4 regions of the Streptomyces sp. NPDC091387 genome follow, and region 3 is predicted to be linked to each of the others. Evidence: riboswitches for the same ligand, from Rfam matches in the RefSeq annotation. Region 3 holds a riboswitch; each other region holds the start of a gene.
The links. Region 3 has a riboswitch for thiamine pyrophosphate ahead of ACIQM0_RS18690 (cytosine permease). Riboswitches for the same ligand answer to the same signal wherever they lie in the genome.

Region 1 (7,306 bases), on a different contig from region 3:
CGAACCCGATGACCACCGCGGTGTAGACAAGACTCTGGACCGCCCATAACGCCGGATGACCGTCCCGGCGCCACACGGCTGCGAGGCCCAGCCCCAGTACGAAGAGCACCAGGGCTTGTGCGGCCAGGCTGTGGCTGAACCAGTGCTTCACGGTGTGCACGGCTGATACCTCCTGCTGGGTCGGCGGGCTGTCCTGTCACTCCGGGTACCCCGTCCGGCCCGGCTCAGGGGTGCTGCGTCGCCCCCAATGGCGTGGGGCGGGGCCACTGCCGTGTGTCTGGGACGCTGGAGGAACGGAGGCAAGCAGGGAAGGAACATCATGGCCGGCGCGCGTTCGATCGAGCCCGGAGCTGTGGAGCGAAGTGACCCCGGTGCCTCCCTCCAGGGCGTACGCGGGCCTGCTCGATGCGGGTGCTCGGGACGTGGACACGGTGGCGGCCTGCATCGCCTCCTCGCGCGAAGCCGTCGGCCACTGGTCGGACCAGGCGATCCGGGCCCTCGTCGCGGAGTGATCCGTACCCTCAGCGGGCCGGGCAGCACGATGACCGATCGCACCCCGGCGTGTCTGCGACACTGGATGAACCATGCCTAAGCCCGGAGAACTCACTTTCGTCGCGCCCCGCGGAGCCAAGAAGCCGCCGCGGCACCTCGCCGACCTCACGCCCGCCGAGCGCAAGGAAGCCGTCGCCGCGACCGGCGAGAAGCCCTTCCGCGCCCAGCAGCTCTCGCAGCACTACTTCGCGCGGTACGCGCACGACCCGTCGGAGTGGAACAACATTCCGGCCGCGTCGCGCGACAAGCTCGCCGAGGCGCTGTTCCCGGACCTGATGTCCGTGGTCCGGCACATCAGCTGCGACGACGACACCACCCGCAAGACGCTGTGGAAGCTGCACGACGGGACACTGGTCGAGTCCGTCCTGATGCGCTACCCCGAGCGCGTCACGATGTGCATCTCCTCCCAGGCGGGATGCGGGATGAACTGCCCGTTCTGCGCCACCGGGCAGGCCGGTCTCGACCGCAACCTCTCCACCGCGGAGATCGTCCACCAGATCGTGGACGGCATGCGGGCCCTGCGCGACGGTGAGGTACCGGGGGGCCCGGCGCGGCTCTCCAACATCGTCTTCATGGGCATGGGCGAGCCGCTCGCCAACTACAAGCGGGTGGTCGGGTCCATCCGCCGGCTGACCGACCCCGAGCCCGACGGGCTGGGGCTGTCGCAGCGCGGGATCACCGTCTCGACCGTCGGCCTGGTGCCGGCGATGCTGCGCTTCGCCGACGAGGGCTTCAAGTGCCGTCTCGCCGTCTCGCTGCACGCCCCGGACGACGAGCTGCGCGACACCCTCGTACCGGTGAACACCCGGTGGAAGGTGCGCGAGGTGCTGGACGCGGCCTGGGAGTACGCGGAGAAGTCCGGTCGCCGTATCTCCATCGAGTACGCGCTGATCCGTGACATCAACGACCAGGCCTGGCGGGGGGACCGGCTGGGCCGGCTCCTCAAGGGCAAGCGGGTGCACGTCAACCTGATCCCGCTGAACCCGACGCCCGGCTCGAAGTGGACCGCCTCGCGGCCCGAGGACGAGAAGGCGTTCGTCGAGGCCATCGCCGCCCACGGGGTGCCGGTGACCGTCCGGGACACCCGGGGCCAGGAGATCGACGGCGCCTGCGGGCAGCTGGCGGCATCCGAGCGCTGAGGCCGAAACCGGCCGTGTAGCCTGGGCGTGAATTCAACTTCATATTCCGACAGGGGAGCGCCACAGCGCTGAGAGTGCGGCACCAAGGACAGGTTGGCCGCAGACCCTCTGAACCTCGCCCGGGTCATTCCGGGTAGGAAGTTCGGACCTTACTCAAGCTGTTGCGCCCTGCCCGCTTCCGGTTCCGATCCGGCGCGGGCAGGGCCGCGTCTCTTCCTGGTCACCCCCAGGAGGAATCACATGAGCACCACCAAGAAGATCGCGGTGTCGGCCGTCGCCGCCGCGATCGGGGCCACCGCGCTCGCGGGCTGCGGCAGCTCCGACGACTCGTCGTCCGGCTCCGCCGGCACCAAGGGCGCCGGCTCCAAGACCGTCACCCTCGTCAGCCACGACTCCTTCAACGCGTCCAAGGGCGTGCTGAAGGAGTTCACCCGGGAGACCGGTTACACGGTCAAGGTGCTGAAGAGCGGGGACGCGGGCGCCGCGCTCAACCAGGAGATCCTGACCAAGGGATCGCCGCGCGGTGACGTGTTCTTCGGCGTCGACAACACCCTGCTGTCGCGCGCCCTCGACAACGGCCTCTTCACGCCGTACGCGGCCGAGGGCCTCGATCAGGTCGCGTCCGACGTCCAGCTGGATGCCGCGAAGCACCGGGTCACCCCGGTCGACACCGGCGACATCTGCGTCAACTACGACAAGAAGTACTTCGCCGACAAGAAGCTCGCGCCGCCGAAGTCCTTCGACGACCTGGCGAAGCCCGCGTACAAGAACCTCCTCGTCACCGAGAACGCCGCGACGTCCTCGCCCGGTCTCGGCTTCCTCCTCGGCACCGTCGCCACCTACGGCGAGGACGGCTACCAGGACTACTGGAAGAAGCTGAAGAACAACGGCGTCAAGGTCGTCGACGGCTGGGAGCAGGCGTACAACGAGGAGTTCTCCGGCTCCGCGGGCGGCAGGAAGGCCAAGGCCGACCGGCCCCTCGTCGTCAGTTACGCCTCCAGCCCGCCCGTCGAGGTGCTGTACGCGGACCCGCAGCCCGAGTCGGCCCCGACCGGGGTCGCCACCGGGACGTGCTTCCGGCAGATCGAGTTCGCCGGTCTGCTCGACGGCGCGAAGAACGAGGCGGGCGGCAAGGCCCTGCTGGACTTCCTGATCGGAAAGAAGTTCCAGGAGGACATGCCGCTCAACATGTTCGTCAGCCCGGTCAACAAGGGCGCGAAGGTGCCGGAGCTCTTCACGGAGTTCGGGGCCACCGCGGACAAGCCGGCGACCGTCGCCCCGGACACCATCGCCAAGAACCGTGAGCAGTGGGTCCAGTCATGGTCCTCGCTCGTAGTGAAGTAGCGAGGACTCCCGTACGCGGACCGGGCGCGCGCGGGAAGGCCGCACGGACCCGGTCACGGCGCGGGAGCGCGGTGCGGCTCGGCCTGATGGCCGTGCCCGTCGCCTTCTTCGCGGTGTTCTTCGCCTACCCCGTCGCGGCGATCGTCGGGCGGGGGCTCAAGGCCGACGGCGTCTGGCAGTTCGGCCGGTTCGGTGAGGTGCTGAGCCGGCCGGACATCCTGGACGTCCTCTGGTTCACCCTCTGGCAGGCGCTCGCCTCGACCGCGCTGACCCTGCTGATCGCACTGCCGGGCGCCTATGTGTTCGCCCGGTTCGACTTCCCGGGCAAGCAACTGCTGCGGGCGATCGTCACGGTGCCGTTCGTCCTGCCGACCGTCGTCGTGGGCACCGCGTTCCTCGCGTTGCTGGGGCGCGGCGGCTTCCTCGACGGGCTGTGGGGGGTACGGCTCGACACCACGGTGTGGGCGATCCTGCTGGCCCATGTCTTCTTCAACTACGCGGTCGTCGTGCGCACCGTCGGCGGACTGTGGTCGCAGCTCGACCCGCGGCAGGAGGAGGCCGCCCGCGTCCTCGGCGCCGGACGGTTCACCGCCTGGCGACGGGTCACCCTTCCGGCGCTCGCGCCCGCCGTGGCCGCCGCGGCACTGATGGTCTTCCTCTTCACCTTCACCTCCTTCGGCGTCGTCCAGATCCTCGGCGGCCCCGGATTCTCCACACTGGAGGTGGAGATCTACCGCCAGACCGCACAGCTGCTCGCGCTGCCCGCCGCCGCCGTGCTGACACTCGTGCAGTTCGCCGCGGTCGGCGCCATCCTCGCCCTGCACGCCTGGACCGTACGGCGCAGGGAGACCGCGCTGAAGCTCGTCGACCCGGCGCAGACCGCCCGCAGGCCGCGCGGCGCGGGCCAGTGGGCGCTGCTCGGAGGCGTCCTGCTGACCGTGCTGGTACTGATCCTGCTGCCGCTCGCCGTACTGGTGGAGCGCTCGCTCGACGTGTCCGGCGGCCACGGCCTCGACTACTACCGGGCGCTGGCATCGGCGGACGCGAACAGCGGTACGTTCCTGGTCGCGCCGCTCGAAGCGATCGGGAACTCGCTGCGGTACGCGCTGGTCGCGACCGTCATCGCGCTGGTCGTCGGGGGCCTGGCCGCAGCGGCTCTGACCAGGCGGGGCGGCCGGCTGGTCAGAGGCTTCGACGCCCTTCTGATGCTGCCCCTCGGGGTCTCCGCCGTCACCGTCGGCTTCGGGTTCCTGATCACCCTGGACAAGCCGCCGCTCGATCTGCGGACCTCCTGGATCCTGGTGCCCCTCGCCCAGGCCCTGGTCGGGGTGCCGTTCGTCGTACGGACCATGCTGCCGGTCCTGCGCGCGGTGGACGGGCGGCTGCGCGAGGCGGCCGCGGTGCTCGGCGCGTCGCCGCTGCGGGCCTGGCGCGAGGTGGATCTGCCGCTGGTGCGCCGGGCGCTGCTGGTCGCGGCGGGCTTCGCGTTCGCCGTGTCGCTCGGCGAGTTCGGCGCCACGGTGTTCATCGCACGGCCCGACAACCCGACGCTCCCGGTCGCCGTGGCACGGCTGCTGGGGCGGTCCGGGGATCTCAACTACGGCCAGGCGATGGCCCTCAGCACCATTCTGATGCTCGTGTGCGCGGTGTCGCTGCTGCTGCTCGAACGTATCCGCACCGATCGATCCGGGGAGTTCTAGGGATGCTGACACTCGAATCGGCCACCGTGCGCTTCGGTGACCGGGCGGCGCTGGACGCGGTGGACCTGGAGGTCGCCGAGCACGAGATCGTCTGCGTGCTGGGGCCGAGCGGCAGCGGGAAGTCGACCCTGCTGCGGGTGGTCGCCGGACTCCGGCATCCGGACGGCGGGCGGGTACTGCTCGACGGAGCGGACCAGGCCGGGGTGCCGGTGCACCGGCGCGGGCTCGGCCTGATGTTCCAGGACCACCAGCTCTTCCCGCACCGCGATGTCGGTGCCAACGTCGCCTTCGGGCTGCGGATGCACGGCGTGAGCCGGAGCGAGCGGGACCGCAAGGTCGCCGAACTCCTCGATCTGGTGGGGCTGCCCGGCGCCGAGCGGCGGGCCGTCGCCGCGCTCTCCGGCGGCGAGCAGCAGCGCGTCGCCCTCGCGCGGGCGCTCGCCCCCCGGCCCAAGCTGCTGATGCTGGACGAACCCCTCGGCCAGCTGGACCGCAGCCTGCGCGAACGCCTCGTCGTCGAACTGCGCACGCTGTTCGGCCGGTTGGGCACGACCGTGCTCGCGGTCACCCACGACCAGGGCGAGGCCTTCGCGCTGGCCGACCGCGTCGTCGTGATGCGCGACGGACGCATCGCCCAGGTGGGCACCCCCCTGGAGGTCTGGCAGCGTCCCGCATCGGCCTTCGTCGCCCGCTTCCTCGGCTTCGACAACGTGGTGGAGGCGACGGTCACCGGCGAGGCCGCCGACACGGACTGGGGCAAGGTGCCGGTGCCCGCGGGATCGCCTCAGGGGGCCTGCGACCTGCTGGTGCGTCCGGCCGGAGTCCGGATCGGCGCCCCGGAGGACGGCCTGCGCTGCACCGTCGGCGCCCGCACCTTCCGCGGCAACCACGTCGCCGTGACACTGAGGCCGGAGCACGGCCCGGCCCTGGACGCCGAGTGCGCACTGCGCGCCACACCGGAGGAGGGCGCGCGGGTCGGCGTCACCTTCGACGCGTCGGAGAGCGTCGTACTGCCCGCCGTGCGGTGACCGGCCGCGCGGGTCACCGGCCCGCGTCCGGCCCCGCCGGTATCCCGCCCGCGCCGCAGCCGTTCGCACCGGAACCGGCCACGACCAGTCCCAGTTCGTAGGCGAGGATCACCGCCTGCGCGCGGTCCCGCAGCTCCATCTTCGCGAACAGCCGGTTGATGTGGGTCTTGACCGTGTGCGCGGTGATGGTGAGCCGGTCGGCGATGTCCCCGTTCGACAGACCCCGGGCGATCAGCACGAGCACCTCCACCTCCCGGGTGGTCAGGCCCTCGACGGAGCGCGCGGGCGGAGCGGCGACCCGCTGCCTGGTGAACTCCGCGATCAGCCGCCCGGTGATGTCCGGCGAGAGCAGCGCCCGGCCGTCGGCCACCACCCGTACCGCGTGCAGCAGTTCGGGAAACGTCGCGTCCTTCAGCAGGAAGCCGCTGGCCCCCGCGGTCAGCGCGTCGTACACGTACGCGTCGAGCCCGAACGTCGTCAGCATCAGCGCCCTGGTCGCACCGCCCGAGGCGGCGATGATCTCGCGAGCCGCCTCGATGCCGTTCAGCCCCGGCATCCTGATGTCGAGCAGGGCCACGTCGGGGCGGTGTTCGGCGGCGATGCGGACCGCCGCCGCCCCGTCCTCCGCCTCCCCGACCACCTCGATGTCCGGCTGGGTGCCGAGCAGCCCGGCGAAGGCGGTCCGTACGACGGCCTGGTCATCGGCCACCACCACCCGGATCACCACGGGAGCTCCGCCTCGACGAGAAAGCCGCCCGCCGGGCCCCGGCCCGCGGTGAGGCTGCCACCGAGGAGCGCCGCCCGCTCGTTCATCCCCACCAGCCCGTGGCCGGCGCCCTCGGCCGGTGCGCCGCGCGGCCCCGGTCCGTCGTCCCCGACCCGGACCGCCAGCACACCGGTCCCGTAGACGATGTCCACCACGGCCCGCGCCCCCGGCGCGTGGCGGCGCACGTTCGTCAGGGCCTCCTGCACGATGCGGAACGCCGACAGTTCCCAGGACGGGGGCAACTCCGCCCGCTCGCCACTGATCCGCAGCTCCGCCGTGCCGCCCACCGCCCGGTGCTGCTCGACCAGGTCGTTCAGCCCGGCCAGCGTCGGCTGCGGCGCCGTCGCCGTCCCCGCCGCCCGGTCGGTGCGCAGCACGCCGAGCATCCGCCGCAGCTCGGTCATCGACGCGCGTGCCGTGCCCGCGATCTGCTGGAAGGCGTCCCTGGCCTGCGGGGACAGCCCCGGGGTGGTGTAGGTCGCCCCTTCCGCCTGCACGGCGATCATGGAGACGGAGTGGGCGATCATGTCGTGCAACTCCCTGGCGATGGCGGCCCGCTCCGCCTCCGCCGCCTGCCGGCGCTCCATCACCAGCAGCCTGGACTGGGCGGCCGCCCGCTCCTGCCGCGTCTCCTCCCGTGCGCGCACCGCGTCCCCCATGCTCACCGCCCCCAGGATCACCACCGTCAGGGCCAGCGTCTCGGCGTACAGCCCGAGACTCAGCCGGTCACTCCCCTGGAGCGTGGGCAGCGCCGGCGATCCGTCGCGTGCCCAGCGG
Region 2 (7,306 bases), on a different contig from region 3:
GCCTGCCAACGCGTGCATATGCGGTCAGACCAACTGCCCGTGCGCGCCCTACTATCGGCTCGCCATGACAGCAGCAGGGAAGCACCAGGTGAGCCGGACGGAGACCCCCCGGCGCGGCGGCAGGCGGGGACGAGCAGGTATCCGGGATGTGGCCGCCGCCGCCGGAGTCTCCATCACGACCGTCTCCGACGCGCTCAACGGCAAGGGCAGGCTCCCGGACGCCACCCGTCGCCATGTCCGCGAGGTCGCCGAGCGCTTGGGCTACCGCCCATCCGCCGCGGCCCGAACGCTCCGTACCGGCAAGTCCGGCCTGATCGGCCTGACCGTGACGACCTACGGGGATGAACCCTTCACCTTCACCGAATTCGCGTATTTCGCCGAGATGGCCAGAGCCGCCACGTCCGCCGCGCTGGCCCGCGGCTACGCCCTCGTCATCCTGCCCGCCACCTCACGCCACGACGTCTGGTCGAACGTCGCCCTCGACGGCACCGTCGTCATCGACCCCTCCGACCAGGACCCGGTCGTCACCGAACTCGTCCGCCAAGGCCTGCCCGTCGTCTCCGACGGCCGGCCGGCCGGGACCCTCCCGGTCACCGCCTGGGTCGACAACGACCACCGGGCCGCCGTGCTCGATCTCCTCGACCACCTCGCCGCCGCCGGGGCCCGCCGCATCGGGCTGCTCACCGGCACCACCACCGACACGTACACCCGGCTGTCCACCACCGCGTACCTGCACTGGTGCGAGCGGGTGGGCCAGGATCCCGTGTACGAGTCCTACCCCGCCCACGACCCGTGTGCGGGCGCGGTGGCCGCCGACCGCCTGCTGGCGCGTCCGGACCGCCCTGACGCCGTCTACGGGCTCTTCGACCCCAACGGCACCGATCTGCTCGCGGCGGCCCGCCGGTACGGTCTGCGCGTCCCTGAGGACCTGCTGCTGGTCTGCTGCAGCGAATCCACCGTCTACGCGACGACCGAGCCGCCCATCACCACGCTCTCGCTCAAACCGCGCAGGATCGGCACCGCGGTCGTCCAACTGCTCATCGACGCCATCGAAGGCGTGGACCAGGACGGCCCGGTGGAGCAGGTGATACCGACGGAGCTCATCGTCCGGACCTCCTCGCAACGCCGTCCGCCCCGCACCACGGTCAGCGCGCCGCGCTCTCCAGCAGGGGATTGATCAGACCAATTGGGACTAATCGACCGGATAACCCGGCGTGCGTTCGGATTGACCACCCCTGGTGCGTCACAGAGCACGATTCGCATTCCTATGATGGGCGGACGACACCGCGGACCGCCCCGACCAGCAGGGCCCGTCAGGTGTACGGCGGCGCGACGGTGGTGGAGGGGTCGATGACACAGGGGGCCGGTCAGGAACCCGCGGTGCGGACGGCGACGTTGCGCGACTTCCGCGTACCGCCCTATGCGCAGTCCCCGGCGCCGCCTGCGGCTCCGCACCCGGGGAACGCCTTCCCGGAAGGTGAGCCGCCGGTGGGGTACACCCCCACCGAGCGCGACCTTCCGGTGATCACCCGCGACAACACCGTCCAGGTGCGGGCCGTACCCGAACCGCGGCCCGCCCAGGATCCGGAGCTCGGCCCCCTGTACGTGGTCGGTGACGTCCACGGATATCTGGACGAGCTCCACGCCGCCCTCGCCGAACAGTGCCTGATCGACGCCGAAGGCAACTGGTCCGCGGGCAACGCGCGGATCTGGTTCCTCGGCGACTTCACCGACCGGGGCCCCGACGGCATCGGCGTCATCGACCTCGTGATGCGGCTGTCCGCGGAGGCCGCGGCCGCGGGCGGCTACTGCAAGGCCCTCATGGGCAACCACGAGCTGCTGCTCCTCGGCGCCAAGCGGTTCGGCGACACCCCGGTGAACTCCGGCGCGGGCACCGCCACCTTCCAGGCCGCCTGGCTGCTCAACGGCGGCCAGAAGACCGACATGGAGCGGCTCCAGGACGTCCACCTCCAGTGGATGTCCCGGCTCGACGCGGTCGTCGAGGAGGACGGGCATCTGCTGATGCACTCGGACACGACGGCCTACCTCGACTACGGAACCACCATCGAGGACGTCAACGACACGGTGCACGCCATTCTGACGCGGAACGACGCCGATGAGTGCTGGGACCTCTTCCGCAAGCTCACCAAGCGCTTCGCCTTCCGCGACGAGTCGGGCCCGCAGGCCGTCCAGCAGCTGATGGCGGCCTACGGCGGCCGACGTGTCGTCCATGGCCACAGCCCCATTCCGTACCTGCTCGGCGAGGTCGGCTCCGAGGACGGCGAGGACAGCGCGACCCCGCTGATCGACGGCCCCCACGTGTACGCGGACGGGCTCGCCATCGCCATGGACGGCGGAGTGACCATGGCCGGAAAGCTACTGGTCGTCCAACTCCCCCTGCATGACTGACGGCCTTCGGGGAAGACGCATGAACGACCTGACCATGCCAACCGCTGGGCCTATTTCCGGAAACCCCCTGTCACCCTGTGCCGTGGGCGCTCTACCATCGGCGTACCAGTAGCAGGCTCTCCTCCGTTTCCGCCCAACTGCCCGGTCGAATCGGGCATACAGGCCCTACGGAGCATCGGGGGATGCACATGAACAGCGCTCCGCACCTGCTGACCGAGGACCGCCCCGAGTACGAGCGGATCCTCGACGACGCGCTGCGTCACGCCCATGAACGACCAGATCTGGCCGCAGTCGGCGAACAGCTCAACCCGGTCCAGCTGCGCACCATGGCGATGGCCGCCACCGCCCTCATCACCGCCACAGCGGCCACCGAGTACGAGCACTACGTGAAGGCCCGCGAGGAGCTGCGCGCCACGGCCGCCGGCACCGACCAGGACGCCGCCCGGGGAACCGGAGCCGGCGATCCCAGCCAGTTGGGCGCCGGCATAGGAGCCGTCGTCACGGTGCTGGCCCCGGTGCTCGCCGGCACGGCCGCGGTGATCTTCCTGCTGGTCGGCTACGTCCTGAAGATGCTGAGCCCGCCACCGTCCTTCGCGGGGACCATGGTCGGCGCGGGCTGGTTCTTCGCGGCGCTCACCGCGGCCGCCATCCTGATCGCCGCCATCGGCCTCCTCATCACCGCCCTGCGGAACGGCTCCACCTCCCTGGCCGCCGACGACCCCGGCGAGGAACTGCCGGAGGACGTGGCCCGCGCCCGGGAGGCCTGGCGGCACGCACTGCTGGAACGGGGCATCCTGCCGTTCCTGCGCGACGCGCTCGCCGACCCCGGCGCCGCCCCCGCCGCCCGTACCCCGTACCCCTCGGCCAACCGCATACCGAAGATCGGCTACAGCAGGCCGGACTTCTCCAGCCCGGACGACGGCCCGGCGGCCGCGCCCCGGCCGACCTTCACCAGCCCGGACTTCTCCAGTCCCGACTTCGGTGGCCCCGAACACGAGATGGACTGACGGGTCCGGGGGACGCCGGCGCGTCGTACCGGCCGGCGCGCGCCCGCCGGTACGACGCGCCGTGCCTCAGTCCGCGACCGGCAGGTAGACCCGGTTGCCCGCGGCCGCGAACTCCTTGGACTTCTCCGCCATACCCGCCTCGATCTCCGACTGCGAACCGCCGTGCTCACGCCGGATGTCGTGCGAGATCTTCATCGAGCAGAACTTCGGACCGCACATCGAGCAGAAGTGCGCCGTCTTCGCCGGCTCGGCCGGCAGCGTCTCGTCGTGGAACTCCCGTGCCGTGTCCGGATCGAGCGCCAGGTTGAACTGGTCCTCCCACCGGAACTCGAACCGGGCGTCCGACAGCGCGTCGTCCCACTCCTGCGCCCCCGGGTGCCCCTTGGCGAGGTCCGCCGCATGGGCCGCGATCCGGTAGGTGATGACCCCGGTCTTCACATCGTCCCGGTTGGGCAGGCCGAGGTGCTCCTTGGGCGTCACGTAACAGAGCATCGCCGTTCCCCACCAGGCGATCATCGCGGCCCCGATGCCCGAGGTGATGTGGTCGTACGCCGGCGCGACATCGGTGGTCAGCGGGCCGAGCGTGTAGAACGGCGCCTCCTCGCAGAGCTCCTGCTGGAGGTCGATGTTCTCCTTGATCTTGTGCATCGGGACGTGCCCCGGGCCCTCGATCATCGTCTGGACGCCGAACCGCTTGGCCACCGTGTTCAGTTCGCCGAGCGTGCGCAGTTCGGCGAACTGCGCCCCGTCGTTGGCGTCCGCGATCGATCCGGGGCGCAGCCCGTCGCCCAGCGAGTACGTCACGTCGTACGAGGCGAGGATCTCGCAGAGCTCCTCGAAGTGCTCGTACAGGAACGACTCCTTGTGGTGCGCGAGGCACCACGCGGCCATGATCGAGCCGCCCCGGGAGACGATGCCGGTCTTGCGGCGGGCCGTCAGCGGAACGTACGGCAGGCGCACGCCGGCGTGGACCGTCATGTAGTCGACGCCCTGCTCGGCCTGCTCGATGACGGTGTCCTTGTACATCTCCCAGGTCAGCTCCTCCGCCCTGCCGTCCACCTTTTCGAGGGCCTGGTAGAGGGGCACGGTGCCGATCGGCACCGGGGAGTTACGCAGAACCCACTCACGGGTGGTGTGGATGTTGCGGCCGGTGGAAAGGTCCATGACCGTGTCGGCGCCCCACTTGGTCGCCCAGGTCATCTTGTCCACCTCCTCCTCGATGGAGGACGTCACCGCGGAGTTGCCGATGTTGGCGTTCACCTTCACCAGGAACCGCTTGCCGATGATCATCGGCTCGATCTCCGGGTGGTTGACGTTGGCCGGCAGCACGGCCCGGCCCGCGGCGATCTCCTCGCGCACCACCTCGGGCTCGACGTTCTCCCGGATCGCCACGTACTCCATCTCCGGGGTGATCTCGCCCCGCCGGGCGTACCCGAGCTGGGTCACCGGGCGCCCGTCCCGGCTGCGCCGCGGCCGGCGCGGACGGCCGGGGAAGACGGCGTCCAGATTGCGCAGTCCTTCCCCGAGCTCCCGGCTTCGCTCGGGCAGGGGAGACCCCGTCCGCGGTGAGGTGTGCTTGAACCCGTCGTCCTCGGGCCGCGCGGCCCGGCCGGCGTACTCCTCGGTGTCGCCCCGGGCGATGATCCAGTTCTCCCGCAGAGGTGCGAGTCCGCGGCGGACATCGGTGTCGATGGCGGGATCGGTGTACGGCCCCGACGTGTCGTACAGCGCCACGTCCTTGCCGTTGGTGAGGTGCACCTGACGGACCGGCACCCGGAGGTCCGGGCGCGCGCCCTGGACGTATCCCTTGTGCCAGCCGATGGACTTCCCGGCCTCGTCGCTCTGATTGGAGGCAGGCGTGCGTGCGTCCGCTGTGGTCATGAGACCTACTCCCTACGCCGGCATTACCCGGTAACAGGTTCGGCGGTCGGCGCAGCGTGTCCCGTACGGACGTACGGAGATCAGCGCCCTCTCAGCCCGGTGCTCCGAGCTCCCGCGTGTGCAAAGGTGCCACCACGCTAACGCCCTCGCGGGTGTGCTGAACAGAGGGCCCTGTTCTTGCGATGATCGGCCGGTGACAGCCCCTCGTACCGTTCCCGAACAGCCGGGCCATCAGCACACCCACTCGCACAGCCACGGCCCCGCCGCCCCCGTGTCCAAGCACCTGCGCAAGGTGATCGCCGCCGTGCTGATCCCGTTCGCGGCCGCGGTCGCTGTCGGTCTGCTGGTGCTCTGGCCCGGTGGTGCGCCGGCGCACGAGCGCACCGGTGTCGGGTTCGACCGGCAGACCCAGCAGGCCAGGGTGGTGAACATCGACAGGGTCGACTGCAAGGACGTGAACGCGGCCCAACTGCCCACCAGCGGCGAGACCACGCCGTCGACGGGAGACCCGGCCACCGGTGGCGACGGGGCCGGACTCTGCGAGAAGGCCACGGTCGAGGTCACGAGCGGCGAGGACAAGGGGCGCACCTTCATCGAGGTGGTCCAGCCCGACGCACCCCGACAGCTGCGGGAGGGGCAGGGGGTCGTGGTCGCGTACGCCCCCGACGCGCCCCATGACCTCCAGTACTCCGTGACGGATGTGAACCGGAAGTTCCCGATGGCGCTGCTGGCGGGAATCTTCGCCGTGGCGGTGGTCGTCGTGGGCCGACTGCGCGGGGTCATGGCACTGGTGGCGCTCGCCCTGTCGTTCGCCGTGCTGACCCTGTTCATCCTCCCGGCCGTCCTGCAGGGCTCGAATCCGCTGCTCGTGGCGGTCGTCGGGGCCAGTGCCATCATGCTGATCGCCCTCTACATCTGCCACGGGCTGACCGCCCGCACCTCGGTCGCCGTCATCGGCACCCTGATCTCACTGCTGCTGATCGGGCTCCTCGGCTCGCTCTTCATCGGCTGGGCGAGCCTGAGCGGGAACACCGACGACAGCACCGGCCTCATCCACGGCCTGTATCCGCACATCGACATGAGCGGTCTGCTTCTGGCCGGCGTCATCATCGGTTCGCTGGGAGTGCTCGACGACGTGACGGTCACCCAGACGTCGGCGGTCTGGGAACTCCACCAGGCGGACCCCACGATGAACGCGAAGCAGCTCTACCGGGCAGGGATCAGGATCGGACGGGACCACATCGCGTCCGTGGTCAACACCCTGGTGCTCGCCTATGCGGGCGCCGCGCTTCCACTGCTGCTGCTGTTCTCGATCGCCCAGAGCAGCATGGGCACGGTGGCCAACAGCGAGCTGGTGGCGGAGGAGATCGTGCGCACACTGGTCGGCTCGATCGGGCTGGTCGCCTCGGTGCCGGTGACCACCGCGCTCGCGGCACTGGTCGTCTCCACGGACCGTACGGGGGTCGGCGCGGAAGCCGGGGCTTCGGCACCCGTACGGAGTGGCGGAGGACGCCGCCGACGGGCGAGGTCCTAACAGTCGGTCACGGAAAGTGATTCACCCGTTCGGCAGGTGTGATGTTCGACCGACACCCGGGTCTGGAAGCACGATCCCCGTCAGCCGGCGTTCTGTTCCTCGGCCAGAATTCGCCCCAACGCCTCTTCGAGATTGCCCTCGAAATCACCCAGCGTGCACTCCTGCCCGAGGGGGACGAGCTTGTCCGTCCTGTCGAGAAAGGCCACAAGTGGTGCCGTACCTGCCCTGAACAGGGCGCGGTCCGCCCCCACCTGGAGCCGGATGTGGACATCGCACAGCCCTTCGGGCTCGGTCGGCCCGATATGTACGTCGCCGTCGCCACTGGGGCTGTTGAGGCCGTCGAGCAGCAGCTCACGGCCGAATGCCCAGGTGACGGGGGCGTCGCCGGGCAGATGGAAGGTCATCCGGATCGCGTACGGATCGCACACTTCGTACCGGAGCTCCACCGGGATCCGGAAAGAGAGCTCCTCGGAGA
Region 3 (7,306 bases):
GCGGAAACCGCGGGCGCCGAGGTGTGGCCCACCCGCGATCCGCGTCCCGGGAAAGGCCGGTGTCCGGCATTCATCTGTCGTCCAGGGACGGAGCCGCCCAAGTCATGCTCAATGCATCGCAGTCAGGGCGGAACGCCCTACTGTCGTCGATATGACGGAGCCAGTGGCAGAGGCGTGCCCCCACGACGACGACCCGGGCATGGCACGCTTGATCTTTCTGTCCGACGGCATCTACGCCATCGCGATGACACTGCTCGTCATCAACGTGGCGATCCCCACGGACCTGGGAGATGCCGCATTCCACAGAGCCCTGAGCGACGCGCTTCCCGACGTCGGCGCCTTCGCCCTCAGCTTCACCCTCATCGCCGGATTCTGGCGTGACCACCGCCGCATCCTCACCACGCTGCCCGCCGAGACGGTCGTGGTCACCCGCCTGATCTTTCTCGGCCTCGGCCTGGTCGCCCTGCTCCCCTTTCCCACCGGGCTCCTGGCCGAGTACGCCTCTCAACCCGAAGCGGTCGCCCTGTACGCGGGTGCGGTGGCCGCGACCCACGCGGTGCACGCGATCCTGCTGCTGATCACGCAACGCCAGGCGCGCCCGTCGCCCGCAGCATCATCCGCCGCCACGGGCCGCCGCTCCTTCACCGCGCAGCTCGGCTCCAGAGTGCTGATCTTCTGCCTCTCCATTCCGTTGGCCTACGTCAGCACGGAAGCAGCCATGTTGTTCTGGCTCACGCTGATCCCCGCCCACTACATCCTCGGCCGCCACCGCCACGGTGTACCAGCGATCCGAAACCGCCCCTGACCGCTTCCGGGGCGCGCGTCCCGTGTCCTCAAGCGGGCGAACGGCCGCCTCACCGGAGCATTCGGACTGGCCGTCATCAGGGGCCGGGAACAGCTTGGCACCCCTACGCGGCCGAGGTGCCTCCGACTTCGCCGTCGCAGCGTGCCTGGTGGCCGCGGTCGTCTCGCTGCTCCGCGGCCGCCGTTACATCCACGGCGAGACGGCGACCAAGAAGGCATGACCCCGCGCGGCCCACGAGCTGCCGGGGACCGTCACCCGCGTCGGCGCAGCCGCAGCGGGGCGTAGACAGCCAGGGCGGTGAGGAACGCCACCCCGTAGGCGAGGTCCGCCCCGTGCAGCGCCTTCGCCACCGGGCCCACGTACAGGCCGGTGCTCATGAACGGCACCGCCGCGGCGAAGGCGACCGCGAAGGCGGCCGCGAGGACGAAGGTCATCACGGTCTGGAGCCGGTGGATCACCTCGTACCCCAGTACGCCGAGCGCGCCCTGGGCGGCCATCATGACCAGCACCCCCAGCCAGAACGGCCAGCCGCACAACTGGGCCAGCGCCTCCCCGCCGAACAGGCCGATCAGCGCGTCCCAGGCGATGGAAGACAGCCACTGGAGCGCGCCCGGCAGTACGACGCCCCGACCGAACGCCAGCCGCGCGAGCGGGAGTTGCCCGGCACCGGTCTGGCTGCCCCAGGTCCCCAGATACGCGGTGGGCGCGGCGCCCACGAGCGTGCCGAGCACGACGGCGGTGAGCGCCGTGGCGAAGTCCAGGCCCAGCGCGATGCCGACGGTACCGGTGAAGACGCCGGTCATGGTCAGGTTCGGGGCGAACCAGACGGTGAACAGCCGGCCGGGCCCGCCGTAGCGTCGGTCCTCGGGAACCGGGGCTATCCCGTGCGCCTCGACGCGCAGATCGCCGGGGGCGCTGGGCATCCGCCCGTCGAACGCGGGCCGCGAATCCTGGGTATACGGCAATGACATGAAGACATCCCTCCGCCAGTGCTAACTGGTTCAGGTTCGACGGGTGTGTTCTCAGCCCTCTGCGGGGCACCCCGTGTCCGGTGCGGCGGTCAGGATAGCTGGGTGTGCGGATCGCGACGCGTTGCGGGGGTCGATGCCGAGGGCATGACCTAGAGGGCGCAGCGGAAGCCGCCGTGGCCCGTCGTGCTGTCGGGGGTGTTGGAGGTGCGGGCGGCGATCCGGTAGCGGTTGCAGTAGGAGCGGTGGCAGAGATACGAGCCGCCGCGCAGTACCCGGTTCTCGCCGTGCGGCGGTCCGGCGGGATCGGTACGGGTCTCGGGGCGGTCGGCGCGGTGCCAGTCGGCGCTGAAGCGGTCGGCGCACCATTCCCAGACGTTGCCCGAGGCGTTGTACAGGCCGAAGCCGTTGGGGGCGTACGCCTTGACGGGTGCGGTGCCCGCGTGGCCGTCCTCGCGCGTGTTGCGTACCGGGAAGTCGCCCTGCCAGATGTTGCAGCGGTGCCGGCCGTTCGGGGTGAGGTCGTCGCCCCAGGGGAACCGCGCCCGGACGAGTCCGCCGCGGGCCGCCTTCTCCCACTCGGCCTCGGTGGGCAGCCGCTTGCCGGCCCATCGGGCGTAGGCCGTCGCGTCGTTCCACGACATGTGGACCACCGGGTGGTCCCGGCGGTCGCCGATCGAGGTGCCCGGTCCCTCGGGAGCCCGCCAGTGCGCTCCGGTCACCGCGCGCCACCAGGGGGCGCCGGGTACCGTTCCGGGCAGTACGGCACGGCGGGCGGCCGGGGGTACGAAGGAGCCGAACACGTAGGACCAGCCCAGGAGTTCGGCCTCGGTGCGGTAGCCGGTGGCCTTGGTGAAGACGGCGAACCGGGCGTTGCTGACGCAGGCCGCGTCGATGTGGAACGGCCCGGTCGTGACCTCACGTACCGGCCCCTCGCCGTCGTCCGGGAACGCGTCCTCGTCCTCGCCGCCCATCAGGAACGGTCCGCCCGGTACGGCGACCATGCCGCGCAGGAGCTCTGCCGTGCCGCGTACGGGCACGGCGAACTCCGCCGGGGGAGCGGCGGTCGCCGTCGGCGCACTCTCGCGGGCGGGCCCGCAGCAGGCGTTCACCGTGCGGCCTCCCTGTCGGGCGCGCCGGGTGCCGGCCGGTCGAGCAGTTCCGCCAGGTCCTGGCCGGTGGTGCGCAGCAGCAGGGCGACGCCGCCGAGCGCGGCCGCCTCACCGCCGAGGGTGGAGCCGCGCACCTCGATGGTGCGGGGAGCCGAGGGCAGGGAGAGCGCGGCGAGTTGCTCCCGGATGGGGGTGAGGACGAGGCCGTCCAGGGCCGCCGGTTCGCCGTAGACGACGATGCACTCGGGGTCGACCTGTGCGGCGAGTGCGGCGAGGACCCGGCCCGCGAGGACGGCCGCGGTCCGGAGCACGTCGGCGGCGTCCGGCTGGCCGTCGGCGGCGAGGGTGATCAGCTCCGCGGCGTCGCGGGCCGTGACCCCGCGGTCGGCGCAGGCGGCGAGCAGTGCGGGGACGGAGATGAGCCCCTCCAGACAGCCTCGGCCACCGCAGTGGCAGGGCCTTCCCTCGGGATCGCAGCTGGTGTGGCCGATCTCGCCGGCCGCGCCATGGGCGCCGTGCACCAGCGCGCCGTTGACGACGAGCCCGCCACCGACCCCTTGTGACCAGCGCAGATAGACGGCGTTGTCGAATCCGCGGGCGGCGCCCCAGGTCACCTCGGCGAGGGCGGCGAGCCGGGAGTTGTTGTCCGTGAGCACGGGGGCGTCGAAGTGCCTGCCCAGCTCGGCGGCGACGTGGCCGGCGAACGGTGTCATCGTGCGCGGGTCGCCGGAGGCCGGGTTCTGCACGAAACCGGGGAGGCCGAGGCCGATGCCCTCGACGGGCGCGAGGCTGATGTTCTCGCGCCGCACCAGGTCCTCCACGGCGCGGATCGCCTGCGCCGCCCGTTCGGCGGCGCCGCTCTCCGCCGGTACGGGGGCGCTGGAACGGCCGACGATCTCATGGGCGCAGTTGGCCACGACCACATGGAGCCGGTGGCGCTGGAGGTCGATCCCGATCAGCTCGGCCCCGCGGGAGTTGAGGGAGATCTCCAGGGCCGGTCTGCCGCGGCCGCGCGGCTGCTCCGGATCGGGGGCCGGCTGTTCGATGACGGCCTTGCGTTCCAGCAGATCGGACACGATCGCGAACAGGGTGGTACGGGAGAGCCCGACCCGCGCCTTCAGCTCGCCCCGGCTCAGCGCGCCCGACCTGCGCAGTTCACCGAGTACGGCGGCTTCATTGGCCCTGCGCAGGCGCTGCAGGGCATCGGTGCGTTCCGTCATGGACGCATGGTCGATCGGGCCGGGGCTTTCTGTCAACGCGCCGGACGAATTCACACACTGTTTATTCCCAAGGGTTGACGTAAAAAAGTCGACGTCCCTACAGTTCCGGTCATTCGGCTGCTCCGGCACATGCCGAAGCACCGCCGGACCGGGCATCGACCGGGTCCCCGGCAGCACAGTGAGCGACCTTTCGAAAGGGCGGCCCGAGTGGCTCCGCGCAACGTCCTGTTCCTGATGACCGACCAGCACCGGGTCGACACCCTGGGCTGTTACGGCAACCCGCTCGTCGACACCCCCGCCCTCGACGCCCTGGCGGCCGAGGGAACCCGCTTCGACCGCTTCTACACCCCGACCGCGATCTGCACCCCGGCCCGCGCCTCGCTGGCCACCGGTCTCCACCCGTTCCGCCACGGGATGCTGAACAACCCCGAGCGCAACGGCGGGAGCAAGGACGAGCTGTCCGACGACAGCCCCACGCTCTGGGGCCAGTTGATGGACCAGGGCTATGCGGTGGGCCATGTCGGCAAGTGGCACATCGGCCGCGAGCGCGGCCCCGAGTTCTACGGCCTGGACGGCGAGCACCTGCCCGGCGCCCTCAACCCCGTGCACCACCCCTCGTACGAGAAGTGGCTGGAGGACAACGGCTTCCCGCCCTTCTCGGTACGCGAACCCGTCTTCGGGACCGCCGCCAACGGCACGGGCCGCGGGCACCTCATCGCGGGCCGGCTCCAGCAGCCCGCCGAGGCCACCATCGAGGCCTTCCTCACCGACCGCACACTCGGCCTGCTGGACCGCTACGCCGGTGAGTGGAAGGCGAACGGCACGCCGTTCATGCTGTCCTGCCACTGGTACGGCCCGCACCTGCCGTACCTGATCCCCGACCACTACTACGACCTCTACGACCCCGCCGACGTCCCGCTGCCCGCCTCGATGGCCGAGACCTTCGCGGGGAAGCCCGAGGTGCAGCGCCAGTACAGCGCGTACTGGTCGTCCGACGGATTCGACGCCGCCGCCTGGCGCAAACTGATCGCCGTCTACTGGGGCTACGTCACGATGATCGACCACCAGGCCGGGCGGCTGATCGAGGCGCTCAAGGGGCACGGCCTGTGGGACGACACGACGGTCGTCTTCACCGCCGACCACGGCGAGTTCACCGGCGCGCACCGGCTCAACGACAAGGGCCCGGCGATGTACGAGGACATCTACAACATCCCCGGCATCGTCCGCGTCCCCGGCGCCCCCGCTCAGGTCAGCGACGACTTCGCCAGTCTCATCGACCTCAACCCGACCATCCTCGAACTGGCCGGCGCACCCGTGCCCGCCCCGTGCGACGGCACCAGCCTGCTGCCGCTGCTGCAGGGGGCCGGGGCCGGGGACACCCGCGACGAGATCGTCGCCGAATTCCACGGCCACCACTTCCCGTACTCGCAGCGCATGCTCCGCGACCGGCGCCACAAGCTGGTCCACAACCCGGAGAGCGTGCACGAGCTGTACGACCTGGAGACCGACCCGCACGAACTGCACAACGTGTACGAGGCGCCCGCCTACGCCCAGGTCCGGCGCGACCTCACCGTGCGGCTCTACCGCGAACTGCTGCGCCGCGGCGACCCCGCCTACACCTGGATGAGCTACATGGCCGACATCGGCGGCGACCGGGCGGCGGACGTCGACGGAGTCGCGGAGGAAGTGGCATGAAGACACCGTCCGAAGCCCCCGCGGAACAGCGGACCGGGCACCCGGACCCGGAGCGCACCACCGGTCCGGCCATCACGAAGGGCACGCGGACCCCGGGGAAGAAGGCGCGCGGGACCGGCCGGCTCACCGCCGTACTGCTCGGCCTCGCGTCCGCCGCCCTGGGCCTGCTCACCTGGGTGATCCTCGCCAACAGCGGCATCGAGGGCTTCCCCGGACCCGTTGCGGTGGCCCGCCGCGCGGGTGAACTCATCGCCGACGGAACCCTCTTCACCGACGCGGGCGCCAGCCTGAAGCGCGTCCTCATCGGCTACGTCCTCGGCGTCGTCCTGGCGATTCCGGTCGGCTTCCTCATGGGCTGGTACCCGGTCGTCCGCAGGCTGATCGAACCGTGGCTGCAGTTCTTCCGCATGGTGCCGCCCCTCGCGATCATCCCGCTCGCCATTGTCCTGATGGGCATCGACGAGACCCCGAAGATCTTCGTGATCTTCCTGGCCTCGTTCCTGTCGTCCGTCGTCTCCACCTTCCAGGGCGTCGTCGCCGTGGACGTCACCCTCGTCAACGCCGCCCGGGTGCTCGGCGCCCGCGACCCGCAGGTCTTCCTCGGCGTCGTCGTGCCCGCCTCCACCCCGTTCATCCTGGTCGGCATGCGGATCGGGCTCGGCGCGTCCTGGGCGACCGTCGTCGCCGCCGAACTCATCGCGGCCCAGGGCGGACTGGGCTTCCGGATGCAGCAGGCAGGGCTCTACTACGACCTGCCGACCATCTTCGTCCAGCTCATCGCGATCGGCGCGATCGGCCTCGCCATGGACCGGCTGCTGCTCCTCGCCGAGCGCAGGCTCACCCACTGGCAGGAACGGCGGTAACCATGCCCACCATCAACTTCCGTGAAGTCACCCGGGACTTCGCCGTCAAGGACGGCGACTTCCTGGCCCTGGACCGGGTCAGCCTCGACATCGACGACGGAGAGTTCGTCACCGTCGTCGGCCCCTCCGGCTGCGGCAAGAGCACCCTGATGAACATCGCCGCCGGACTCCTCGACGCCACCGGCGGGGAAGTGACCGTGGACGGCATCCCCGTCCGCGGCCCCGCCCCCGAACGGGGCGTCATCTTCCAGCAGTACGCGCTCTTTCCCTGGATGACGGTCGCCGGCAACGTCGAGTACGGACTCAAGGTCGCGGGCGTCGGGAAGGCGGAGCGCCGGCGCCGGGCCCGCGAGGTCATCGAACTCGTCGGCCTCACCGACTTCGCGGACTCCCTGCCCAAGACCCTCTCCGGAGGCATGAAGCAGCGCTGCGCCATCGCCCGCGCCTACGCCGTGGACCCGAAGGTGCTCCTCATGGACGAACCCTTCGGCGCGCTGGACTCCCTCACCCGGGTCCGGATGCAGGAGTCGCTGCTGGACACCTGGGGCCGTGACCGGCGCACCGTCATGTTCATCACCCACGACGTCGACGAGGCGGTCTTCCTCGCCAACCGCGTCGTCGTCATGGCGGCCCGCCCCGGCCG
Region 4 (7,306 bases), on a different contig from region 3:
TGCGGGCTGCTCCTGTCGGACGGGGGTGGCGGCCGCGAAACGGCCGGGGGAGAAGGGGCGGGCCACCTCGGGCAGCTCGCCGCCGGCCAGCAGCCGCGCCATGGCGTCGCCGGTGACCGGAGTGAGCAGCACCCCGTTGCGGTGGTGGCCGGTGGCGAGGTGGAGGCCGGGCAGCGCGGTGCGGCCGAGCAGCGGGGCGTTGTCGGGGGAGGCGGGGCGCAGACCGGCCAGGGTCTCGGTGAGCGGCAGCTCGGTGATGCCGGGCACCAGCTCGTGGGCGTCGCGCAGCAGCTCGTACACCCCGCCCGCCGTGACGGTGGTGTCCCAGCCCATCTCCTCGCTGGTGGCGCCGATCACCAGCTCGCCGTTCTCGCGCGGCACGAGGTAGACGTGACTGCCCCGGACCACGGCCCGCACGGTACGGCTGAGGAAGGGGGCGTACGCGGTGGGTACGGTCAGCCGCAGCACCTGGCCCTTGACCGGGCGGACGGGCGGCAGGACGTGCTCGGGCACCCCCGCGAGCCGGCCGCTGAGGCTGCCAGCGGCGAGCACCACCTGATCGGCGGCCGGCTCCGAACCGTCGGCCAGCACGGCCCCGGTGGCCCGGTCCCGCGCCACCGAGAGCCGTTCGGCCCGGTGGCGGTGGAAGACGACCCCGGCCCGCTCGCACGCCGTCAGCAGCGCGGCGGCCAGCCTGCGCGGGTCGACCTGGTGGTCGCCGTCGACCCGGAGTCCGCCGCGTACGCCCGGCGCGAGCATCGGCTCCAGGCGCCGGCACTCACGGCCGGTGAGCCACTCGGACTCCAGCCCGGACCGGCGCTGCAACTCGTGCAGCTCCCGCAGATGGGCACGGTCGTCGGTGTCCAGCGCGACGGCCAGGGTGCCGCAGGCGCGGTAGCCGATGTCCTGTCCGCTCGCCGCCTCCAGCTCGGCCGCGAACGCCGGATAGCGCGCGGCGGAGGCGAGGTTGAGGCCCAGCAGCATCTCTTCGCCGTAGTGCAGTTCGGTGACGGCGGCCAGCATCCCGGCCGCGACCCGGGCGGCCCCGCCGCCGGGGTCGGGATCGACGACCGCGGTGGCCAGACCGCGCTGCGCGGACCGCCAGGCGGTCACCAGGCCGATGATGCCGCCCCCGATGACGAGGACGTCGGACCCGCTGGCGCGGTGGGTGCGCATGGGCATCCAGCCCCTCCCTTCGCCGGCATGACCCGGATCAGGTTCGTACGGTCGGAGGCCGTCCAGCCTCCCTCTCAGCCCGGTGCGTCCGGGCTCCCGCGAGTGTTCTACGTGGGCCACCCTAGACCCCGTCCCGAGGAGGGGCCCGGGAGGGCGGTGGGTGCGAGCAGGACGGCGGACCACTTTCCTGACGGACCGTCAGTTGATTAAGGTGGACGGGTGAACGAGCAGCAGCGGGCAGAGCGGCCGGAGCGGCAGTCGGAGCGGGCGGGGCGGCGGGTGGTCGTCGTCGGCGCGGGCATGGCGGGCGTGCAGACGGCGGTGGCCCTGCGGGAGCAGGGCTTCACCGGCGCCGTCACCCTGATCGGCGCCGAACCCCATCAGCCCTACGACCGCCCACCGCTGTCCAAGGCGGTGCTGCTCGGCAAGGCCGAGGAATCCGCCTTCGACATCGACTTCGAGGCACTGGGCGTCGCGTTGCGGCTGGGCTGCGAGGTCACCGGCCTGCGCGCCGGCGACCATGAGCTGGACACCTCCGCGGGGCCCGTCCCCTACGACGTCCTGGTCATCGCCACCGGCGCCGAACCCGTCGTGCTGCCCGGTTCGCAGGGTGTGCCGGGCGTCCATCTGCTGCGCACCCTGGACGACGCGGCGCGGCTGCGGCCCGTCCTGGAGGCGCGGCACACCGTCGTGGTCGTCGGCGCGGGCTGGATCGGTGCCGAGTTCGCCACCGCGGCCCGCGCCGCGGGCTGCGAGGTCACCGTCGTCGAGGCCGCGGACCGCCCCCTCGCGGGCGCCCTGCCCGCGGAGGTCGCCGCCCCGATGGCCGCCTGGTACGCGGAGAGCGGCGCCGGACTCCTCACCGGGGCGCGGGTGGCCCGCGTCGAGCCCGGCAGCGTGGTCCTGGCGGACGGCCGCACGCTCCCGGCCGACGCGGTCGTCGTCGGGATCGGCGCACGGCCCGCCACCGGCTGGCTGGCCGGCTCCGGCATCGGGCTCGGGCCCGACGGGTCGGTGACCGCCGACGCGGCGCTGCGCACCTCGCTGCCCGATGTGTACGCCGTCGGCGACTGCGCCTCGTTCCCCTCCGCGCGCTACGGGGCGCGTCTGCTGGTCCACCACTGGGACAACGCCCTGCAGGGGCCACGGACCGCGGCCGCCCAGATCATCGGCGCGGCCGGCGGGGGCGGGGCGGAGCCGCCCGCCTATGACCCCGTGCCGTATTTCTGGTCCGAGCAGTTCGGCCGGTTCGTCCAGTACGCGGGTCACCACGACGGGGCGGACACCCTGCTGTGGCGCGGCGATCCGGCCGGTCCCGCCTGGTCGGTGTGCTGGCTGCGCGACGACGTCCTGGTCGCCGTGCTCGCCGTCGGCCGCCCGCGCGACCTGATCCAGGGGCGCAGGCTCATCGAGGCCGGGACGCGGCTCGATCCGGAGCGGGCCGCTGACGCGTCCGTACCGCTGAAGTCGGCGGCCCGTCAGTAACGGTACGCACAACGGATGTTGATATCCGATATGTGGACAGGCTCTTGGGGGAGGGCGGAGATTGGTGCACTGTGCATCTTTTGAAGTGATCATTTTTCATACTCTTCGAAGGATGCGCATGTTTCGGCACAGATGGTCCCGCGCGCTGCGTGGAATCTCCATGGCCTCGGCGTCGGCCGCCCTCGTCGGAGGCGCCCTCGCCGCCCCGGCCCGGGCGGACACCGTCCCCGCGCCCGGTTCCAACCCGGCCGTCGCCTACCAGGACCCGGCCGACGCGACTCCGCCGGTCTCCCGTCCGGATACCGAGCACTGCTCGGTGACGGCCGTCGACCACGACTTCGGCAACACGCTCGGCGGGCCCCCGTACGCGACCACGCTCACCCCGCCCAAGAAGTGCGAGGGCCCGTGGAACAAGGTCGTCCTCGACTGGTCGGGCAGCGTGAAGGGGCGCCAGTACGACCGCCTCGCCGCCGTCTTCATCGGCGGCGCGGAGGTCTTCCGCACCAGCACCGCCGAGCCCGACGACGACGGCATCAGCTGGCACGTCGCCAAGGACATCACCGACTTCGCGCCGCTCCTCAAGGACCCGCAGAAGCTCCAGCTCGAACTCGGCAACGTTGTCAACGAGACGTACACCGGCGTGTACGGGATCAAGCTGAAGATCACGTACTACCGGGCCGACAAGCGCCACCCGGCCGCCGCCACGGCCGACCGCGTCGTCCCCCTCGGTGACACCGGCTCCGACAGCGCGCCCTGGATGAGTGTCGCCAAGGGCGGCTCCACCAGCACCGACGTCACCTTCCCGCGCAATCTGACCGACGCGCGCCTGGAGGTCTACGCCCGCGGCGGCGGCTGCGACGAGCAGTGGTTCGACGCGGTCCCCGATGACCTGGCGGCGACCGCCCCCGACTACCTCTGCGGCGGCGGCCCCTACCGCGAGGTGCAGGTCACGGTGGACGGGCGGCCCGCGGGCCTCGCCCAGCCGTACCCCGTCGTGTACTCCGGCGGCATCGTGCCGACGCTGTGGCGCCCGATCCCGGCCATCGACCAGTTCGGCACCGAGGCGTACGACATCGACCTCACCCCCTTCGCGGGCCGGCTGGCCGACGGCCGGCCGCACGCCATCGGCATCACCCCGTACGGCGCGGCCGACGGCTGGACCGTCGACGGTTCACTCTTCCTCGGCACCGACGCCCACAAGGCCCGCACGAGCGGCAGGGTGACCACCAACACCCTCAGCCACGCCCCGGACGTGAAGACCGTCCAGACCCCGGGCGCGAACGGCTCCACCGACGTCTCCGTGTCGACCGGCCGCTCCTGGAAGATCTCGGGATACGTCGAGACCTCCAAGGGCCGGGTCACCACCACCGTCGAGCAGAAGTTCGCGTACACCCACACGGACAACGTCTCCGCCACCGGCAGCCACCAGGTGATGCACCAGCGCGACCACGGCTCCACCACGGTGACGACCCAGGCCCGCGGCCGCACGGAAGCGCGGCGCGGCACCTGGTCCTACCCCATCGACGTGGACCTGGACATCCCGCTGTACGGCGACTACAACAACTACGACATGAGGGCGGCCGTCACCCAGCGCCGCGTGATCGTCGACACGTTCCGGAAGGGTTCCGCATCCGGATGGCACACGGACGCGGTCACCGACGACACCGTGGACTCGACCGGCAGCATCGTCCGCACCGCCGGTGCCGTCCGGTCGGCCGACGGGGCCTCCACCGAGAAGTACCGGGGCACCACGGACACCGGGGCCTGCTACTCGCGCTCCCTGACGACCGCTCACGGCTGGGTCACGGCCGACCGGCAGCGCCACTGCCGCGTCGCCGACGTGGCCCGCGAGGCACTGAAGGGCTGAGTCCGGGTATCGGCTGTCAGTCCGGGATGGCAGGCTTGTCCCGTGACCGAGATTGACGCAAAGATCGATGCTCTCGTCCCTGCCTGGCTCCACCTGCCCGATATCGCCGAATTGTTCGATATTGAGGTGACGCGTGTGCGGCAGCTGGTCAAGGAGGGCCAGCTGATCGCCGTACGACGTGGTGAGAACCGGGCACTCCAGGTGCCCGCCGCCTTCATCGACGGCGACAAGGTCGTCAAGGGCCTTGTGGGGACCCTGACGCTCCTGAGGGACGACGGCTACTCCGACGAGGAGATGCTGGAATGGCTCTTCACTCCCGACCCGAGCCTGCCGGGCACGCCCGCGCAGGCGCTGAGTGAGAATCGCGGCACGGAGGTGAAGCGCCGCGCCCAGGCGCTCGCCGTCTGACCGACAGCCGTACAGGTGGTGCGGGCCGCACGGTGCGGCCCGCACCACCTCCGCACCGCCTGCCGAACGTCATCGCTCCCCGGGGGAACCTCACCATGTCCACGCCTCGCGCGCAGCTGTCCGACGCCCGGCTCTACCTGTGCACGGACGCCCGCAGGCGCCAGGGGGACCTCCCCGAATTCCTCGACGCGGTCCTCTCCGGCGGGGTGGACATCGTCCAGCTCCGCGACAAGGGGATGGAGGCGGCCGAGGAGCTCGACCACCTCGCGGTCCTCGCCGACGCCTGCCGGCGCCACGGCAGACTCCTCGCGGTCAACGACCGGGCCGACGTCGCCCACGCCATCGGCTCCGACGTGCTGCACCTGGGCCAGGGCGACCTGCCGGTGCCCGCCGCCCGCGCGATCATCGGGCACGACGTGATCGTCGGCCGCTCCACGCACGCCGAGGCCGAGGTCGACGCCGCCGTCACCGAGCCCGGCGTGGACTACTTCTGCACCGGCCCCTGCTGGCCCACCCCGACCAAGCCCGGCCGGCACGCCCCCGGCCTCGACCTCGTCCGGTACGCAGCCTCGCTCGCCCCGGCGCGTCCGTGGTTCGCCATCGGCGGGATCGACGCCGGCAATCTCGACGAGGTGCTGGACGCCGGAGCGCGCCGCGTCGTCGTCGTACGGGCCCTCACCGAGGCCGCGGACCCCGCTGCCGCCGCCGCCGAACTGGCCGAAAGGATCCGGGACCGCGCCGACGCGTGATCCGGCGGACACCCCGGGCGGACGGGCCCGCCCCGAGCGACGTGTTTGGGACACCTGTGTCCGAAGCGTGGACAAGTACCGGTCAATTCGGGCAAATCCCGCTGGTTCGGTTGGGTGGCCGCCATGCCCTGGTTAACCTGCCGGTATGGCCCTTGGCACACCCTCCACCAGGACAGATCACGCGCGCACCGTGCGTGAGATGCTCGCGACCGGCGAGACCTTGCACTCCTTCGAGTTCTGGGCGCCCAAGACCGAGAAGGGCGAGCGCAATCTCTGGAACGCGCTGCGCCGGATCGAGGCAGTGGGACCGAGCTTCGTCTCGGTGACGTACGGAGCCGGTGGGTCCACCCGGGCCGGGACGGTGAAGGCGACGCAGGACATCGCCGCCGAGTCCACCCTCACCCCGGTCGCGCACCTCACGGCGGTCAACCACTCCATCGCCGAGCTGCGCAACATGATCGGCCAGTACGCGGGCGCCGGAATCCGGAACATCCTCGCCGTGCGCGGGGACCCGCCGGGCGACCCGATGGGCCCGTGGATCGAGCACCCGCAGGGCGTCCGGTACGCTGCCGACCTCGTCCGGCTGATCAAGGAATCCGGCGACTTCTGCGTCGGCGTCGCGGCGTTCCCCGAGATGCATCCGCGCTCCGCCGACTGGGACACCGACATCCGGCACTTCGTCGACAAGTGTCGCGCCGGTGCGGACTACGCGATCACGCAGATGTTCTTCGACCCCGAGGACTACCTGCGTATGCGTGACCGGGTGGTCGCCGCCGGTTGCGACACCCCGGTCATTCCCGAGGTGATGCCCCTCACGAGCGTCCGCCAATTGGAGCGTTTCCCGCAGCTCAGCAACGCGAGCCTGCCCGCGGCGCTGAAAGAACGCATCCTCGCCGCCAAGGACGATCCCGCCGCTGTACGCTCCATTGGCATCGACTTCGCAACGCGGTTCTGCGCGAAGCTGCTGTCCGAGGGTGTCCCCGGGCTGCACTTCATCACGTTGAACAACTCGACGGCGACGCTCGAGATCTACGAAAATCTCGGACTGCACAAGCAGTCGTGACCGGCCGTACCCGCCGCGATCCGGGGCGGTGGCCGTAGAAGGGGGCGGGCATGGGCTGGACGGTCCTCTACATCGCGTTCGGCATCGTTGCGCTGTGGCTGCTCGGTGAGGTGCTGCTCCAGTACAAGGCGCGGCTTCGCTGGCGTCTGCTCGCCTTCACCGGTTTCGTCGGTGTGGTCGTCGGTGTCCTGATGCCGTCCGTGCTCGTCATCACGGTCGGCGCGATCGCCTTCGCGACCGGCCAGACGTACGTCACGCTCTCCTTCCGGCGCGGTTTCTCGACCGGCTGGGCCATAGGGGGCAGCCCCGGTGAGAGCCGTCGCCGCCGTGGCGGCGGGGACCGCGAGCCGCGTCTCCAGGTCTCGGACCTGGAGACGGAGTACGACCCCGGCACACCCCCGGAGCCCTCCCACGCCCCGCAGAATCCGCAGAATCCGGCGGCGGTCTATGAGCCGGAGCCGCTGCCGGACGACACCGGGCAGTACGGCGTCTACACCGACTCCCGCCAACAGCAGGGGCAGCACCAGGAGCCCCAACAGCCCCAGGGCCAGCCGCAGT

Region 1: linked by a shared signal. The riboswitch ahead of ACIQM0_RS35575 (thiamine ABC transporter substrate binding subunit) and the one ahead of ACIQM0_RS18690 (cytosine permease) in region 3 are both predicted to bind thiamine pyrophosphate.
Region 2: linked by a shared signal. The riboswitch ahead of thiC (phosphomethylpyrimidine synthase ThiC) and the one ahead of ACIQM0_RS18690 (cytosine permease) in region 3 are both predicted to bind thiamine pyrophosphate.
Region 4: linked by a shared signal. The riboswitch ahead of thiO (glycine oxidase ThiO) and the one ahead of ACIQM0_RS18690 (cytosine permease) in region 3 are both predicted to bind thiamine pyrophosphate.

What each region holds. Positions count from the first base shown of each region.
Region 1 covers NZ_JBIVTZ010000026.1:20,137-27,442, forward strand. The annotation lists gene ACIQM0_RS35560 (hypothetical protein) at 1-160, opposite strand, end outside; gene ACIQM0_RS35565 (hypothetical protein) at 372-512, shown strand; gene rlmN (23S rRNA (adenine(2503)-C(2))-methyltransferase RlmN) at 585-1,691, shown strand; TPP riboswitch at 1,733-1,849, shown strand; gene ACIQM0_RS35575 (thiamine ABC transporter substrate binding subunit) at 1,932-3,035, shown strand; gene ACIQM0_RS35580 (ABC transporter permease) at 3,122-4,735, shown strand; gene ACIQM0_RS35585 (ABC transporter ATP-binding protein) at 4,738-5,763, shown strand; gene ACIQM0_RS35590 (response regulator) at 5,777-6,490, opposite strand; gene ACIQM0_RS35595 (sensor histidine kinase) at 6,484-7,306, opposite strand, start outside.
Region 2 covers NZ_JBIVTZ010000016.1:59,592-66,897, forward strand. The annotation lists gene ACIQM0_RS29705 (LacI family DNA-binding transcriptional regulator) at 65-1,177, shown strand; gene ACIQM0_RS29710 (metallophosphoesterase) at 1,351-2,409, shown strand; gene ACIQM0_RS29715 (hypothetical protein) at 2,592-3,416, shown strand; gene thiC (phosphomethylpyrimidine synthase ThiC) at 3,483-5,297, opposite strand; TPP riboswitch at 5,290-5,423, opposite strand; gene ACIQM0_RS29725 (YibE/F family protein) at 5,491-6,831, shown strand; gene ACIQM0_RS29730 (SsgA family sporulation/cell division regulator) at 6,912-7,306, opposite strand, start outside.
Region 3 covers NZ_JBIVTZ010000008.1:272,995-280,300, forward strand. The annotation lists gene ACIQM0_RS18680 (TMEM175 family protein) at 152-805, shown strand; gene ACIQM0_RS18685 (hypothetical protein) at 900-1,025, shown strand; partial or broken gene ACIQM0_RS18690 (cytosine permease) at 1,090-1,776, opposite strand; TPP riboswitch at 1,767-1,860, opposite strand; gene ACIQM0_RS18695 (formylglycine-generating enzyme family protein) at 1,926-2,885, opposite strand; gene ACIQM0_RS18700 (ROK family transcriptional regulator) at 2,882-4,105, opposite strand; gene ACIQM0_RS18705 (sulfatase-like hydrolase/transferase) at 4,313-5,800, shown strand; gene ACIQM0_RS18710 (ABC transporter permease) at 5,797-6,663, shown strand; gene ACIQM0_RS18715 (ABC transporter ATP-binding protein) at 6,666-7,306, shown strand, end outside.
Region 4 covers NZ_JBIVTZ010000003.1:152,529-159,834, forward strand. The annotation lists gene thiO (glycine oxidase ThiO) at 1-1,176, opposite strand, end outside; gene thiS (sulfur carrier protein ThiS) at 1-1, opposite strand, end outside; TPP riboswitch at 1,174-1,286, opposite strand; gene ACIQM0_RS07560 (NAD(P)/FAD-dependent oxidoreductase) at 1,477-2,661, shown strand; gene ACIQM0_RS07565 (peptide-N4-asparagine amidase) at 2,780-4,528, shown strand; gene ACIQM0_RS07570 (Rv2175c family DNA-binding protein) at 4,571-4,936, shown strand; gene thiE (thiamine phosphate synthase) at 5,032-5,685, shown strand; gene metF (methylenetetrahydrofolate reductase [NAD(P)H]) at 5,831-6,748, shown strand; gene ACIQM0_RS07585 (hypothetical protein) at 6,799-7,306, shown strand, end outside.